3 regions of the Telluria sp. ZT3P25 genome follow, and region 3 is predicted to be linked to each of the others. Evidence: predicted binding sites of a transcription regulator. Region 3 holds the regulator's gene; each other region holds the start of a gene.

Region 1 (5,158 bases), on a different contig from region 3:
CGAGCTGGGCGCGGGCTTCTGGCTGCTCACGCCGTTCTGCACGGACGAGGGCCACATCGTGTTTGTCAATCGCGGTTTCATCCCGTCATCGGGCGATATCGCCACGCGCTTCCCGGCGCGCACGGCCGGGCCTGACGCCTGCGCCGCCCCGGGCGAGCCTGTCAAGCTGACCGGTCTGCTGCGCATCAGCGAACCCAAAGGCGGCTTCCTGCGCGACAACGACCCGGCCGGCAACCGCTGGTATTCGCGCGACGTCCTCGCCTTGAGCGCCGCGCGCGGCTTCGACGCGGCCCGCACGGCGCCGTTTTTCGTCGACGCCGGCAAGAACCAGGATCCGGCAGGCGCCCCCGAGCGCGCCGTCGGCGGCCTGACCGTCATCTCGTTCCCAAATAATCACCTCGTCTACGCGCTGACTTGGTATGCTCTCGCCCTCATGGTGGCCGCAGCCTGGTGGTGGGTGGCCCGCTACGAGGCGAAGCGCTCGCGCGACGCCAACGATTAAAGACGCCCCGACCGCATTGCCGCGAATGGGGCATTGAACGAACGGGTTTCGATGCAATCTCCGCTGGATTTCTTCGCCCGGGCGGCGCGCACGTCGCCGTCGGCGGCGGCCGCGAACGTGGAATTTGCCGCCGGCCACAAGAACATGCTGCAGCTGATCGAGCTGCGCTGGATCGCCGTCATCGGCCAGGTCACGACCATCGCGGCGGCAATCGTGCTGTTCGGGATCGCGCTGCCGCTGGTGCACATGCTGCAGGTCCTCTCGTGCCTGATCGCTTTCAATATCGCCAGCCACCTGCGCTGGCACGAACGGCGGCCGGTCTCGAACGGCGAGATGTTCCTGGCCATTCTGGTCGATGTCTCGAGCCTGACCGTGCTGCTGTATCTGTCCGGCGGCACCACCAATCCCTTTGCCTTTCTCTATCTGCTGCAGGTGATCGTCTCAGCCGTGCTGCTCGACGTACTGTGGACCTGGAGCATCGTCGCCATCACGATCACCTGCATGGCGGGCCTGGCGGCGTTTGCCGAACCGCTTGCGCTGCCGTTCGATCACGAGCGCGGCATCGGCAGCCTGTACGTCCAGGGTCTGCTGGTCTGCTTTGCGCTCAATGCCGCGCTGCTGGTGCTGTTCGTCTCGCGCATCTCGAACAATGTGCGCGACAAGGCGACCCAGCTGGCAGCGCTGCGTCAGAGCGCGACCGAAGAAGAACACATCGTGCGCATGGGCCTGCTGGCCAGCGGCGCCGCACATGAACTGGGCACGCCGCTGTCGACCGTGTCGGTGATCCTGGGTGACTGGAAGCGCATGCCGGCGTTTCGTGACGACCCCGAACTGCTGGGCGAACTGACCGAGATGCAGACCCAGCTCAAGCGCTGCAAGTCGATCGTCAGCGGCATCCTGCTCTCGGCCGGCGAAGCGCGTGGCGAATCGGCCGAACGCACGACGGTGCGGGGCTTTCTCGATGGACTGGTCGAACGCTGGCAGGCCAGCCGCCCGGTGCGCGCTTTCACGTACAATAATCGTATTGCCGACGACTGGCCGGTGGCGAGCGACTCGGCGCTGCGCCAGACGGTCGACAACCTGCTCGACAATGCGCTGGAAGCGTCGCCCGACTGGGTCTGTTTCGATGCGCACATCGACGAGCGCACGCTGGTGCTGTCCGTGCTCGACCGCGGTCCCGGCTTTGCGCCCAGCATGCTGGCGCAATTTGGCAAACCGTACCAGTCCACCAAGGGCAAACCCGGTGGTGGCCTGGGGTTGTTCCTGGCCGTGAACGTCGTGCGTAAACTCGGCGGCACGGTGACGGCGACCAACCGGCCGGAGGGCGGCGCCGTGGTGATGCTGCGGCTGCCGATGTCGGCCATTGAACTGGAAGAGGAACTGAACGATGCCGAACCCTGAGCCGCTGCTGCTCATCATCGAAGACGACGAAGCCTTCGCCCGCACCCTGAGCCGTTCGTTCGAACGGCGCGGCTACCGCGTGCTGGGCGCCACCGGCCACGATGAAGCCGCTGCCATCCTGGCGCAGCACAATCCCGGCTACGCCGTGGTCGACCTGAAGCTCAAGGGGCAGACCTCGGGCCTGGCCTGCGTGCAACTGCTGCACGAGCACGACCCGGACATGCTCATCGTCGTGCTGACGGGCTTTGCCAGCATCGCGACCGCGGTCGAAGCGATCAAGCTGGGCGCCGTCCAGTACCTGGCCAAACCGTCGGACGCCGACGATATCGAAGCGGCGTTCGGGCACATTGCCGGCAGCGCCGAGATCGAGGTGACCAACCGGTCGACGTCGATCAAGACGCTCGAGTGGGAACGCATCCATGCGGTGCTGGCCGAGACCGATTTCAATATCTCCGAGGCGGCGCGCCGGCTGGGCATGCATCGCCGCACGCTCGCGCGCAAGCTCGAGAAGCAGCGGGTCAAGTGATCATGCGCGCGCTCATCATTGGTTTTACGCTGTTGCTGGGTCCGGGCGCTGAGGCGCTGGCCGCATCTACCCAGGCTCAGGTCGATGCCGGCCGTCGCCTGTTCGCGCGTTGTACCAACTGTCACGAAGTGGGTGCGGGCGCGCGCAATGGCTTTGGCCCGCAATTGAACGGGATCGTCGGCCGCAAGGCCGGCAGCGCGCCGGCATATGCCTACTCGCCGGCGCTCAGGAGCGCGGGATTCGCCTGGGACGAGCAGAAACTGGTTGCGTTCATTCGCGACAGCGAAAAGGTCGTACCAGGGAACAAGATGCGTTTTCTCAGCTTCATGAGCGAGAAGCAGGCGGGCGAGATCGTGGCCTACCTGCGCACGCAGGGCATGGCGGCCATGCCGCCAGCGCCAGCGCCGAAACGATAGCAAGGCTGGTTCAGCGCAGCCTTGCCGACAGGCAGATTATTTGGCCTGGCGCTGCTTGCGCGATGCAAGCAGGACGCCCAAGCCGCCGAGCAGCAGCGCCGCCGTTGCCGGTTCAGGCACTTCACCTGGCCCTGGAAGGGCATCCAGGTCAGTCACGGTCAGCATGTAGCTGCCGACACCCTCGAATTCGCTGAGCGCGAACGCGCCCAGGAGAAAAGTCGGACTTCCTTCAGGACCGGTGTATAACTGTCGACCGTCAGTCACGAGCAGCACCTGCTCGCCGAGGAAATCGATGATCTCGAATCCACCGCCCGCATCGGCATTGTAGAACGTCAGGTCTGCGAGGTTAGCAAGCGATCCGGGAAAGTTTCCTTCGACATCGTAGACCGAGAACAGGAACCCATCAAAGCTGAAATCCGGGTCGACTGTGGAGTCCATTTGCCAGCTTGCCGTGTAATCTCCGGTCAGCTGAAACTGGTACAGCGCTGCATTGGCCACGCCAGCGGAAAACAGCATGGTGGCAAGGGCGACATTTCTCAAGCTTTTGATCAGTTTCACAGAGCACTCCGTTGTATTCAGGGATGGATGAACATGCATGTGACATCGAATTGCGAGCATTGCTGTTGCAATATGCGATAAGCACGGACCGTGCCTGTTCAAAATCCTCAATACCAACAAGTACTTAAATTAATCGACCTTGATTTGTGTCATACAACTGTAAGATTAGTCGACAGCGTTCGCGTATCGAAAAGGCTCAACAACGCTTCCATCTGTACCGGCTTGTTGAGATGATGGTCGATGCGCGCATCGACCGAGCGCTGGCGTGACTCGGCGTCGCTCCAGCCGGTCAGTGCGACGATGAAGGTCGTGTCGTCGAGCAGACCCTGCGCGCGGGCAGCGATGGCGACCTCATAGCCGGTCATGTCGGGCAAGCCGATGTCGAGCAGCAGGACCTGATAGCGCTGCTGTGCCAGTGCGGCCAGGGCGGCGGCGCCGGTATGGGCGATCTGCACAGCGAAGCCGTGCAATCCGAGCAGCGCCTGCAACAGTTCGGCCGCATCCACATTGTCGTCCACCACCAGCACCGATGGCGCCTTCTGCGACGCGTCGACGGCCGTCGGCGACGGCGCGGCGATCGCTGTCGCCTGGACGTCGGTGTTCAGGGGCAGCGCGATCTCGAACACTGCGCCGCGGCCCGGCCCGTCGCTATGGGCGCTGAGCGTGCCGCCGTGACGTTCGACCAGGTCGCGCGTGAGCGCCAGGCCGATGCCCAGGCCGCTATTGCCGTCGTTGCCGCTGCGGCCTTCCTGCGTGAACATGTCAAACAGGCGGGGCAGCATGTCGGGCGAAATGCCGCGGCCGTTGTCGGTGACCCGGATGCGGGCCATGCCGTCAAGCCCGGTGCTGACGTCCAACCCGATGTTGCCGTGGCTGGCCGTGAACTTGAAGGCATTGTGCAGCAGGTTCGACACGCATTGGGCAATGCGCGTGCTGTCGACCTGCACCGGAATCGGCTGCGGCGGCAGCGTCAGCTGAAAGTTGGCTGTCGATTGTTCGATCATCGGCCCGCTGGTTTCCAGCGCGCTGCCGATCACATCGCGCAGGTCGGCCGGCGCGACCTGCAGTGTCAGTTTGGCCGAGTGGATGCGGGACGCATCGAGCAGGTCGTCGACCAGCCGCGTCAGTTGCAGGCCCTGGCGCAGAATGATGCCGGCGGCGCGGGCCAGCGGTTCATCGGCGCCTGCGCGCATCGCGATCAGCTGGGCCGCCGACAGGATCGGCGCCAGCGGATTGCGCAGCTCGTGCGCCAGCATCGCGATGAACACGTCTTTTTGCCGGTTCGCTTCGCTCAGTTCGGCCTGGCGCGCCACCAGGGCATCTTCGCTTTCGCGCAGCCGTGTACCGGTGGCGCGCAACTTGCGCATGGCCAGGTTCATGCGTTCGATGACCAGGCAGTCGACCACCAGGATCGACGCAAAAAAGACCAGCGCGATCAGGTCGCTGTGCGCCATGGCAGCCGGCGCCAGGCGCGGGCCCATGAAGAATGCCCAGGCCGCCCAGGTGCTCAGGAACGCCGTCAGCAGGCCTGGCCCGAGACCGGCCAGATAGGCTGCCAGCAGCACCGCAGGGAAGAACGACAGGAACGGGAAACCACGCGCTGGCAACAGGTCGACCAGCATGAAGCGGGCGGCCAGCGCCACGAGGAACAGGAACAGTGCGAACAGATAGCGCAGTACGGACGGCGCCGCGCCGTCGCGCCAGGTGCCGCCAGAAAACTGGGTGTGCATGATCAGCATGAGATGAGGGTTGGGA
Region 2 (5,158 bases), 650 kb from region 3:
ATCGGGTACCATGCGACCTTTGCAGCGCGCGACGCCACGCGCTACGCTGACGCCCTATTTTTCTGGAAATTTGCCCCATGAAATTCGAACATCTCGTCGAAATCAACGATCCGATGAACCCGCTTCTCGACACGCTCAGCCGCGAGCAGCTGTGGCACGGCCTGGTGCTGCGCGCCGAGCAGCCGAAACTGTTCATTCCGCACCTGGACACCTGCGAAATTCTTGAGCGCGATGCCGGCATCATGCGCCGCCGCCTGACCTTCGGCAAGCTGGTGATCGAAGACACGGTAACCTTGACCCCGCTGCAAGAAGTGCATTACGACGTGCCGGCCCAGGGCGACATCGCCGCCTCGACGCTGCGCATGGTCATCGAAGCGCCCACCAGCGCCATGCTGCTGGTGCGCTTCTGCTACGACGACGGCATGGGCGAACACGTCGACCAGGCCAATGCGATGTACGACGAATTCAAGAAGTCGGCCTACGAAGAAGCCGACATCGACACGGTACGCATCCTGCGTCAGCTGGCCGGTCAGGGCAAGCTGGCCACCACCCTGCTCAACTGATCCGGCGGTCCGGCGATCCGGCGGCGCGGTTTAGAGACCCGGCTGGGTTTCGGCTGCGAAGGTGGTGCTCTCGCCCTGCGACAGGTTGGTCGCCAGGTCGCGCAGCGCCGTGCGCACGCCCTCTTCGATCACCGGATGATAGAACGGCATCTCCAGCATCTGGTCGACCGTCAACCGCATCTGGCATGCCCATGACAGCAGGTGCGCCAGGTGCTCGGCGCGCGGCGCGATCATCTCGGCGCCCAGGAACAGGCGCGAGCCGTATTCGGCATACACCCGCAGCATCCCCTTGTTCTGCAACATGACGCGGCTGCGGCCCTGGTTCTCGAACGACACGCTGCCCACGGCGAACTTGCGTTGCCCGCCCGCGCACAATTCCCGATAGCTCTTGCCCAACGTGGCGATATTCGGCTCGGTGAAGGCCACCGCGATCGGCGTGCGGCGCAGACCCGGGCGCACGTCGGGGTAGCGGCCCGCATTGTCGCCGGCGATCTTGCCGTGATCGGCCGCGTCGTGCAGCAACGGACGCTCGTCGTTGGCGTCGCCCGCGATAAAGATATGGCTGGTGCCGCACTGCATGGTGCGCGTATCGAAGGTCGGGATGCCGTCGGCGCCCCGCTCCAGGCCGGTCAGTTCCAGACCCAGGTCATGCACGTTCGGCGTGCGCCCGGCCGCCATCAGCACGTACTGGAAGCGTTCGCTGCTTTCCTCGCCCAGCGCATCGCGCACGCGCAAGACCACCTCGTCGCCCTCCTGCTCTGCACCCATGATCTGGCTCTGAAACGCGATGTCGACTTCTTCGCCCAGCACGTGCGCCGCGCAGCGCAGCACTTCGGGGTCGCTGATATTGGCGATGGAGCCGCCGCGCGCGTAGAAACGCACGCGCACGCCCAGACGGCTCAGGGCCTGGCCCAGTTCGAGGCCGATCACGCCGGTGCCGATCACGGCCACCGAGGCCGGCAGGTCGTTCCAGTAGAACACGTCGTCGCTGGTAACGATGCCGGGGCCGACGTTCTCGAGCTGCGGCAGGCGCAGCGGTGTCGAGCCGGTGGCGATGACGACGCGCCCGGCGTGGATTTCGGTATGGTCGTCGACCTGCAGCGTGCACGGACCGGTAAAGCGCGCATGGCCCTGCAGGCGGTCCTGGGCGGGTATGGCTTCCACGGCCTCGAGCACGAAACCGACGAAACGGTCGCGTTCGCGCTGGACGCGCGCCATCACGGCCGGACCATCGATCCGCACTTCGCCGGCATGCACGCCAAACGGAGCGGACGAGTGCAGCGTGTGCGCCACCTCGGCCGCGGCGATCAGGAGCTTGCTTGGCATGCAGCCGACCCGGGCGCAGGTGGTGCCGTAGTGCGCGCCCTCGATGACCACGGTGCGCGCGCCCTGCGCCTTGGCCGCGCGATAGGCCGTCATGCCGGCGGTGCCGGTGCCGATGACGGCGACATCCACGTTCAGTTGTTTCATGGGGCTCTTTCGCTGTGTCTTCGCAATTAACAGGCAAAACGATACGCTATTTCACGTGCGCAGGTGGCGTTTCAGGCGGGACGCCACGCCAGCGCGCCCCGGCATTGCAACCAACAGTGCAGAAAACGATGTCGACCACTTTTACAGATTCCGAACGCCAATTTATATTGCTTTAATTTTTCCCAACGGAATCAACAAGATGGATGAGTTCTTCACTGCGGCACGGTATTTGCATACACCTCGGGCTCAACCCCAACCCAGGAGATGTCATGTCACTCGCTTCGCTGAACAAATTGCTTGTTAGCCTGTCGCTGTTCGCTTGCTCATCCGTGTTTGCCGCACCGCTGGTCGTCAACGTGGCGGGCATTACCAGTTTTGGGGAATACGGCGACGCCAGCAACACAGTGCTGAGCTATAACGTCGGCGCCAATTCGATCATCACCAGCGTCTCCTTTTCGGCCAACCTGACCGCCTTCTCGCCGAGCTGGTTGTCCGAACTGACCCTCTCGTTCGAAAACGCCGACCAGACCGATGGCGTGTTCTTCAACCCCGGTTTCAATGATGACAGCCCGGGCACCGCCACGTATAACGGTTTCGCCGACCTGGTCGACCTGGACCTGAGTTTCGCTGTCGGCGCCGACGGCATCCTGCGCCTGGAATTCTTTGAAGGGTTCGATGATTTCGATGGCCCGGACGGCATCTGGAACTTCGGCACCATCACGTTTGGCGTGGAAACAGTCGGCGGTGAAGTGCCACCGGGTGAAGTGCCTGAACCGGCCACCGGCCTGCTGCTGGGCGCCGGCCTGGGCATGATGGGCTATGCCAGCCGTCGGCGCCAGGCAGCGCGCAAGGCTGCCAGCGCAGCTTAAATATCGAGCGGGTCGACTTCGAGCGACCACTTCACACGGGCCTTCATGGCCCGCAACGCTTCCATCCACTCGCGCAGGAACGCCTGCAAGGCCGGGCGCGAGCTGGACTCCACCAGCAACTGGGCGCGGTCCATATTGTGCACGCGCGTCATCGTCATCGGGATCGGGTCGTTGATCAGGATGCCGTCATGCGCCAGGCAGTCGCGCGCGGTCTCCAGAAATGCAATCGCAATCGGCAGCTCGCGCGCTTCGGCCCGCAGCAAGGCCTGGTACATGTACGGCGGCAGCCCCGCTTCACGCCGTTCGTCGAGCAACTGGCCGGCAAAGCGCTCGTAATCGTGGCGCATCACCGCGCCGTACAGCGGATGCTGCACGTAGCGCGTCTGCACCAGCACCTCGGACGGCGCGCCGGCACGCCCTGCCCGCCCCGCCACCTGCATCAACTGCGCGAACAGGCGCTCGCTGGCGCGGTAGTCCTGCGAGAACAGCGCCGTATCCGGGTTCAGGATGCCCACCAGCGTGAGCTTCTTGAAGTCGTGGCCCTTGGCGACCATCTGGGTGCCGATCAGGATATCCACCTCGCCCCGGTGCACGCTGTCGAACGCCGCCTGCGCGCTGCCCTTCAGGCGCGTGGAGTCGGCATCGATGCGCAGGATGCGCGCCTCGGGGAACATCGCCCGCAAGCCCTCTTCGACGCGCTGCGTGCCCCGGCCCAGCGGCTGGATGTCGACGTTGCCGCAGGTAGGGCACGAGCGCGGGATGCGCAGCTCCAGGCTGCAGTGGTGGCAGCGCAGCCGGTTCTCGGGCTTGTGCAGCACCATGAAGGCGGTGCAGCGCGTGCAGTCGCTGATCCAGCCGCACGCGTCGCACGAAATCACGGGGGCGTAGCCGCGCCGGTTCAGGAACAGCAGTGACTGCTCACCGCGCTCCAGGCGCAGGCGCAGCGCGGCGACCATCTCGGCGGTCAGGCCGTCGCGCCCGCGATCGCGCTCCATGTCGATCAGGCGCACGCGCGGCAGCACGGCATCCTGCACGGCGCGCTCGCGCAGGTCGAGCCTTGTATAGCGCCCCGAGCGGGCGTGGTGCCACGATTCGAGCGACGGCGTGGCCGAGCCCAGCACGATCGGAATGCCCAGCTGGTGCGCGCGCCAGACGGCCAGGTCGCGCGCCGAATAGCGCAGGCCTTCCTGCTGCTTGTACGACGGGTCGTGCTCTTCATCGATCACGATCAGCTGCAAGTGAGGCAGCGACGCCAGCAGCGACAGCCGCGTGCCGAGCACGATGCGCGCCTGCCCCAGGTGCGCCGCCAGCCAGTGCAGCATGCGCTCGCCCTCGGACAGGCTGCTGTGCAGCGTGGCGAGCATCATGCCCGGGAAGCGCGCCCGGATATTGCCTTCGAGCTGCGGCGTGAGGTTGATCTCGGGGACCATGATCAGGATCTGCGCCTGCGGGTCGCGCGCCAGCACCTGGGCGCAGGCTTGCAGATAGACCTCGGTCTTGCCGCTGCCGGTGACGCCCCATAACAGGAACGGTTTGAAACCGGTGGCACCGCCGATGGCGTCGGCCGCCTCTTGCTGGGCCGTGTTCAGCACCGGCATGCCCACTGCAGTGGCGTCCTGCCCGGCATCGAGCTTGGCCAGCTTTTTCAGCGCGCGCCCCAGCGCGACTGTTTTGGGCACCCGCAGATTCTTTGGCAAGCCGGGCAACGCCACTTCACCGAGCGGGCGCTGGTAGTACTCGGCGGCAAACCGCGCCAGCGCGAGCCAGCGCCCGGACAGCGGCGCCAATTCACTGCGCACGGCCAGGGCATCCTTGAGTTTCTCGGGCGGCACGTCGCTGGTGGACTTGACCGCGACGATCAGGGCCATCACTTCGCGCCGTGCAAATGACACGAGCGCCAGCTGGCCAGGCAGCGGTTCATCACCCGGTTGGCAGGGCCAGCGGTAGTCGAAACTGCTGTTAAGCGGCGTATCGATCACGACTTCGAGGAAGCAGTACGGTTCGGCCGGTGCGTGCGTGCTGGTTGACAATCTGGGCCCTGTGCAAATCTGTGGAGAACTTTGTGAATAGTGGGGGACTTGACCCCATCAAAGGTTTACGTTAGATCAAGTCAAAGACGAAAATTCTTCAATTCAAGATAATTTTAGTCTTCATAATCAACGACTTGCAAAATCACTCGAAAACCTGTTAACAACCTCGACCACATTTCGCGCCTTGTGCATAACTCTGCAATTTTCCGTGGAAAACTCGCTGCGA
Region 3 (5,158 bases):
CGGGCCGCAACCCCAGGACGTCCCGGATATTGGCCGCCATGCGCAGGTTGCGCGTTTCCCAGTAACCCACGTACTGGCGGCCGAAGCGCTGCGCTGACGGCTCATTAAGCGCCGCGCCGAAGTCGCTGCGGTAGATCAGGGCCGCCTGGCCGGGCGCATTGTCGGCGCGGTACATCGCCAGCACGCCTTCGGCACTGGCCAGCAACCCCTCCTGCGTCTTGTCCACTGCAGCGCGCTGCTTCGTGGCAGGGTTATCCCACGCCGTCATCAGCGCATCGCCAAACGCCTTCTGGTCTTCAGACGCGCTGTCGGCGGTATGGTCGTCCATTGCGTACAGGCGTTCAAGACCGAGCCGGGCCGCCAGGCGTGCACCGATCATCAGGCTTTCGTCCATCCTGGTTTCCAGCTTCACGAGTACGCTGACCAGTGTGGCATCCAGACCGTCACCGGCACGGCGCTCAACCTCGGGCAAGCGCAGCCACTGGACCAGCGCCGATGCGCGCTCGCCCCCAGCGAGGAACAGCGCTGCCAGGTGACGGCGCTGCGCCGGGGTCGGCGCGTCGGGCCAGGCAGCCAGCAAGGCCTCGGCAGCCTCGGTCGCCGCTGCGACATCCAGGCCTGTGGCCAGCCGCGCCGGTGCAGTATCCCTGCAATAGGAATCGATCGAGTCCTTGTAGCGGACTGGGTAGCGTCGCATGAAGTCGCACTGCGGCCCGGACACCGCCTCGATCGCAATCGCCTGCGGCTTCCATGCGGCCAGGCGTTCGTTCAGCAGCGTCAGGCTGGCGGCCTGGAAGGTTTTCGGCAATTGCGACAGATGGGGGGAGCCCAATACCAGCACCTCATTGGCAGGCCCGGAGGCCGGTCCCTTGAATGCGCCCGCATTGAAGTCAGGCTGCCAGGCCTGGGCGGCGGCGCTGCCGCACAAGGTCATCGACAACAGCAAGGCGGTCATGCGCATCGGGGTTCCTCATCGGTTCATGAAGCCACGATGTTTGCACCGCCTGCACGAAAAGTCACGCGCAAACGGATATGCATGGAGACGCTTACGCGAGATGCCGTAGCGGATGCGCATGCACCGGCCACACCGGCGCAAAGAAGTGCGCCACCATCGCATCGGTCACGAGGTCGAGCGATGGCGGATTCCATTGCGGCGCATTGTCCTTGTCGATGACGAGCGCGCGCACGCCTTCGAGCACCTCGCCATGCTCGAAGTTGCGGCGCACCAGCGAGCGCTCCAGGCGCAGACAGTCGGCGACATCGAGCGATGCGCCGCGCAGCAGCAGCTCGCGCGTCACGCACATCATCAATGGCGAGCGCTGACGCATTGCATTCAATGCCTTCTGCGCGAATGGCGTGTCGTCACCCTCGAGCGAGGCCATGATTGCCGCCACCGAATCCGCGCCAAAGTGCGCATCGATGCGCGCGCGGTTGGCTTGCAATTCGCTCTCGCCGGGGTGCGCCGTGGCAAACTCGCGGATCGCCGCCGGCAGATCCGCGCCTGCCGTCGCCTCGATCAGCGCCTGCAACGCCGGCAGGTCGGCGCCCGGCACGAACACGTCGGCCAGGCCCACATACAGCGCGTCGGCCGCGCCGATCGTCAAGCCGGTCAAGCCCAGGAACATCCCCAATTGCCCCGGCGCGTGCGACAGAAAATGGCTGCCGCCGACATCGGGGAACAGGCCGATATTCACCTCGGGCATCGCCATCTTGGTGCGCTCGGTGACGATGCGCAGGCCGCAATCGGGGCCGCCCTGCGCGATGCCCATGCCCCCGCCCATGACCACGCCATCCATCAGCGCGATATACGGTTTCGGATAAAAATGGATCAGGTGATTCAGCGCGTATTCTTCGGTGAAGAAATCCTCGAGCAGTGCGCTGCCGCCTTGCGGCGAGGCGTTGCCGACCTCGTGGAAGAAGCGGATATCGCCGCCCGCGCACAGTGCTTTTTCGCTGCTGCTGGTGATCACGACCGCATCGACGGCAGCGTCACGCTGCCAGTCGAGCAGGATCGCGGTCAGCGCGCGCACCATGTCCAGTGACAGCGAATTGAGCGCCTTGGGACGGTCTAGCGTGATGATGCCGGTGCGGTTGGCGATGCGGGTCAGGACGTGTTCGGACATGGCGTGATCCATCGAAAGGAAACACGTATTTTACCGGCAGCGGGATGCAAAAAGGGCGTCCCGAAAAGACGCCCCTGGCGGTGGTGACCTGCGCTCGATCAGGCGACAGCGACGTCGGCTTCGTCGACGTCCAGGCGTTTGATCGCTGTGCGGTTATGGTCTTTGAGCATCTGCTTGTGCTTCAGGATTTGTCGATCCAGTTTATCCATCAACATGTCGATCGCGGCATACAGGTCTTGCGCGACGCTCGCCACGTGCAGGGTCTTGCCCGACACCTGGACATTGATTTCAGCTTTTTGCCTTTTTTCTTTTTCAGTGAGGTTATCGACGGCCAGGAAGACGTGGGTATCTATGACTTGATCGAAATGGCGAATAATGCGTTCCAGCTTATTCTGAACGTATTCACGGATGGCAGGGGTTACTTCGAGATGGTGACCACTGATGGTGAGGTTCATACACACTCCTTTGAAGATGTCACGTCGCTTGCACCACACAGGAGCTGAAGGCACAGACTGTATGAGCGGCGTTGTTACAAGGCTTTGCGGAGACTGACGGGGGGGATCTTGAGCGCTTCACGGTATTTTGCGACCGTCCTGCGCGCAATGACCATGCCTTGTTCCCCGAGCATTTCCGCGATCTTGCTGTCGGATAATGGATTCTTAGGGTCTTCTGCTCCTGTCAATTGTGCGATGAGCGCACGGATTGCCGTTGAGGATGCTTCGCCTCCCGCTTCGGTGGCAACGTGGCTGCCGAAGAAATACTTCAACTCGAACATGCCGTGCGGGGTCAGCATGTATTTCTGGGTTGTGACACGAGAGATGGTGCTCTCGTGCAGACCTAGTGTATCAGCTATCTCGCGCAAAACAAGGGGCCGCATGGCAACCGCGCCGTGGCTGAAAAAGTTGCGCTGGCGCTCGACAATCGCCTCGGCCACACGCAGAATCGTGTCGAAACGCTGGCGCATGTTCTTGATGAGCCACTTCGCCTCTTGCATCTGCGCGCCCATCTGGCTCTCGCTGCGGCCCTGCTTGAGCATCGTGGCGTACAGGCTGTTCACGCGCAGGCGCGGCATCACGTCCGGGTTCAGCGTGACCGCCCAGCCATTCTTCGCGCGCCGCACGATCACGTCCGGCACCACGTAATCCGACACGTTCGACGCGAACGCGGCGCCCGGATGCGGATTGCACTGGCGGACCACAGCCTGCACTTCGCGCAGGTCTTCGTCGTCGCAATCGAGCGCTTTTTTCAGCTTGCTGTATTCGCGCTGCGCGAACCAGGTCAGGTAGCCTTCGACGATCTTCAGCGCCATGCGGCGCGTGACCATCGGCACGCCCGGCATGCGCCGGATCTGCAGCGCCAGGCATTCGGCCGCGCTGCGCGCGCCCACGCCCACCGGGTCCATGCTCTGCACCATCGCCAGCGCGCAGCGCAGTTCGTCGAGATCGACCTCGAGTTCTTCGGGCAGCCGCGAGTGGATGTCGTCGAGCGGCTCGTCCAGGTAACCGTTGTCGTCGAGCGCGTCGATCACCAGTTCGGCCAGTGCGCGATCGCGGGTCGAGAGCAGCGTTTCGCGCACCTGTTCCATCAGGTGTTCGCGCAGCGTGATGGCGCACGCCTCCAGCTGCGGGCGGCCGTCTTCGTCGTCGCTGCTGCTACTGCTGCCGGACGACGCGCCGCTGCCTTCGCTCCACTCGTTGTCGGGCCGGTCGCCATCGACCGCGCCGCCTTCAGCGCCCTCGCCTTCGGCCGGCGCGCTGCCTTCACCTTCGGCCTGCTGGCCCGGCGCCGGTGGCGCCTCGCCGGATGCCGGCGCATTGTTGATGGCCCCATCGGCCAGCAAGCGCACCGAATGATCGAGCGGATCGTCGAGCCTTTCGAGCAGCGGGTTATCGCCCAGTATCTGCTCGATCTCCTGGTGCAGTTCGAGCGTCGACAGCTGCAGCAACCGGATCGATTGCTGCAGCTGTGGCGTGAGCGCCAGGTGCTGCGAAGTGCGGAGCTGAAGGGACTGTTTCATCAATTGGTCATGGCTTACATGCGGAAATGTTCACCAAGGTACACGCGGCGCACCGACTCGTCGGCGATGATATCGTCGGGACGGCCGGATGCGAGCACCGCGCCCTGATTGATGATGTAGGCGCGGTCGCAGATGCCAAGCGTCTCGCGCACATTATGGTCGGTGATCAGGACGCCGATCTTGCGCTCCTTGAGGAAGCGCACGATGCGCTGGATCTCGATCACGGCGATCGGGTCGACACCGGCAAAGGGTTCATCGAGCAGCACGAAGCGCGGATTGGTGGCCAGTGCGCGTGCGATCTCCACGCGGCGCCGCTCGCCGCCCGACAGCGACAGCGCCGGGTTCTCGCGCAGCTTTTCGATCTGCAGGTCGGCCAGCAAGTTGTCGAGCCGCTCGCCGATCTGCGCTTTGGTCAGCGACTTGCCGTCGACCTTCTGCAGTTCGAGCACGGCGCGGATGTTTTCTTCCACCGTCAGCTTGCGAAACACCGACGCTTCCTGCGGCAGATACGACAGGCCGAGCACCGCGCGGCGATGGATCGGCAGGCTGGTGATGTCGGTGCCGTTGATGCTGATCGAGCCGGCATCCGACGGCACCAGGCCGACGATCATGTAGAACGAGGTGGTCTTGCCGGCGCCGTTCGGGCCCAGCAAACCCACCACCTCGCCGCATTCGACGTCGAGCGACACGTCGCGCACGACCAGGCGCTTGCCATAGCTTTTCTGCAGGCCCTTGACGACCAGCGTGCTGCGATCGTTCAGCTCCGTCATTGCGTGCCTCCGGCCGGCGTACGCTTGGGCGCCAGGATCAGCGTGCCACGTCCGCCGCCAACCTTGCTTTCGCCGCTGACGTCATTGCGCACGGCGACGACTTCCTTGCGGTTGTCGTACGAGATGAACGGGCCAGTCATCTGGTTGGTCATCCGGTCGTTTTCGAGTTCCTTGACGACCGCGTTCGAGTACAGGCGCACCAGCTCCGAACGTTCATCGTATTCGATGCGTTCGGCCTGACCCTCGAC

Evidence for each region. Region 3 encodes sigma-54, which starts transcription at its own class of promoters, with help from an activator protein. Its sites were predicted from a motif close to TGGCANGNAANCTGCTTT; they were not measured.
Region 1: a site for sigma-54 is predicted at 3,482-3,499, ahead of AC56LY_RS08565 (PEP-CTERM sorting domain-containing protein). Genes of this name have one in related genera too.
Region 2: a site for sigma-54 is predicted at 2,252-2,269, ahead of AC56LY_RS19080 (PEP-CTERM sorting domain-containing protein). Genes of this name have one in related genera too.

Annotation. Positions count from the first base shown of each region.
Region 1 is NZ_JCASIJ010000001.1:1,894,813-1,899,970, reverse strand. It holds gene AC56LY_RS08585 (SURF1 family protein) at 1-502, shown strand, start outside; gene AC56LY_RS08580 (ATP-binding protein) at 554-1,903, shown strand; gene AC56LY_RS08575 (response regulator transcription factor) at 1,890-2,429, shown strand; gene AC56LY_RS08570 (c-type cytochrome) at 2,432-2,845, shown strand; gene AC56LY_RS08565 (PEP-CTERM sorting domain-containing protein) at 2,882-3,403, opposite strand; gene AC56LY_RS08560 (ATP-binding response regulator) at 3,553-5,142, opposite strand.
Region 2 is NZ_JCASIJ010000002.1:128,040-133,197, forward strand. It holds gene AC56LY_RS19070 (SRPBCC family protein) at 78-563, shown strand; gene AC56LY_RS19075 (dihydrolipoyl dehydrogenase) at 594-2,033, opposite strand; gene AC56LY_RS19080 (PEP-CTERM sorting domain-containing protein) at 2,303-2,902, shown strand; gene AC56LY_RS19085 (primosomal protein N') at 2,899-4,932, opposite strand.
Region 3 is NZ_JCASIJ010000002.1:781,264-786,421, reverse strand. It holds gene AC56LY_RS22125 (DUF5694 domain-containing protein) at 1-961, opposite strand, end outside; gene AC56LY_RS22120 (enoyl-CoA hydratase/isomerase family protein) at 1,047-2,123, opposite strand; gene hpf (ribosome hibernation-promoting factor, HPF/YfiA family) at 2,222-2,578, opposite strand; gene AC56LY_RS22110 (RNA polymerase factor sigma-54) at 2,653-4,140, opposite strand; gene lptB (LPS export ABC transporter ATP-binding protein) at 4,155-4,910, opposite strand; gene lptA (lipopolysaccharide transport periplasmic protein LptA) at 4,907-5,158, opposite strand, start outside.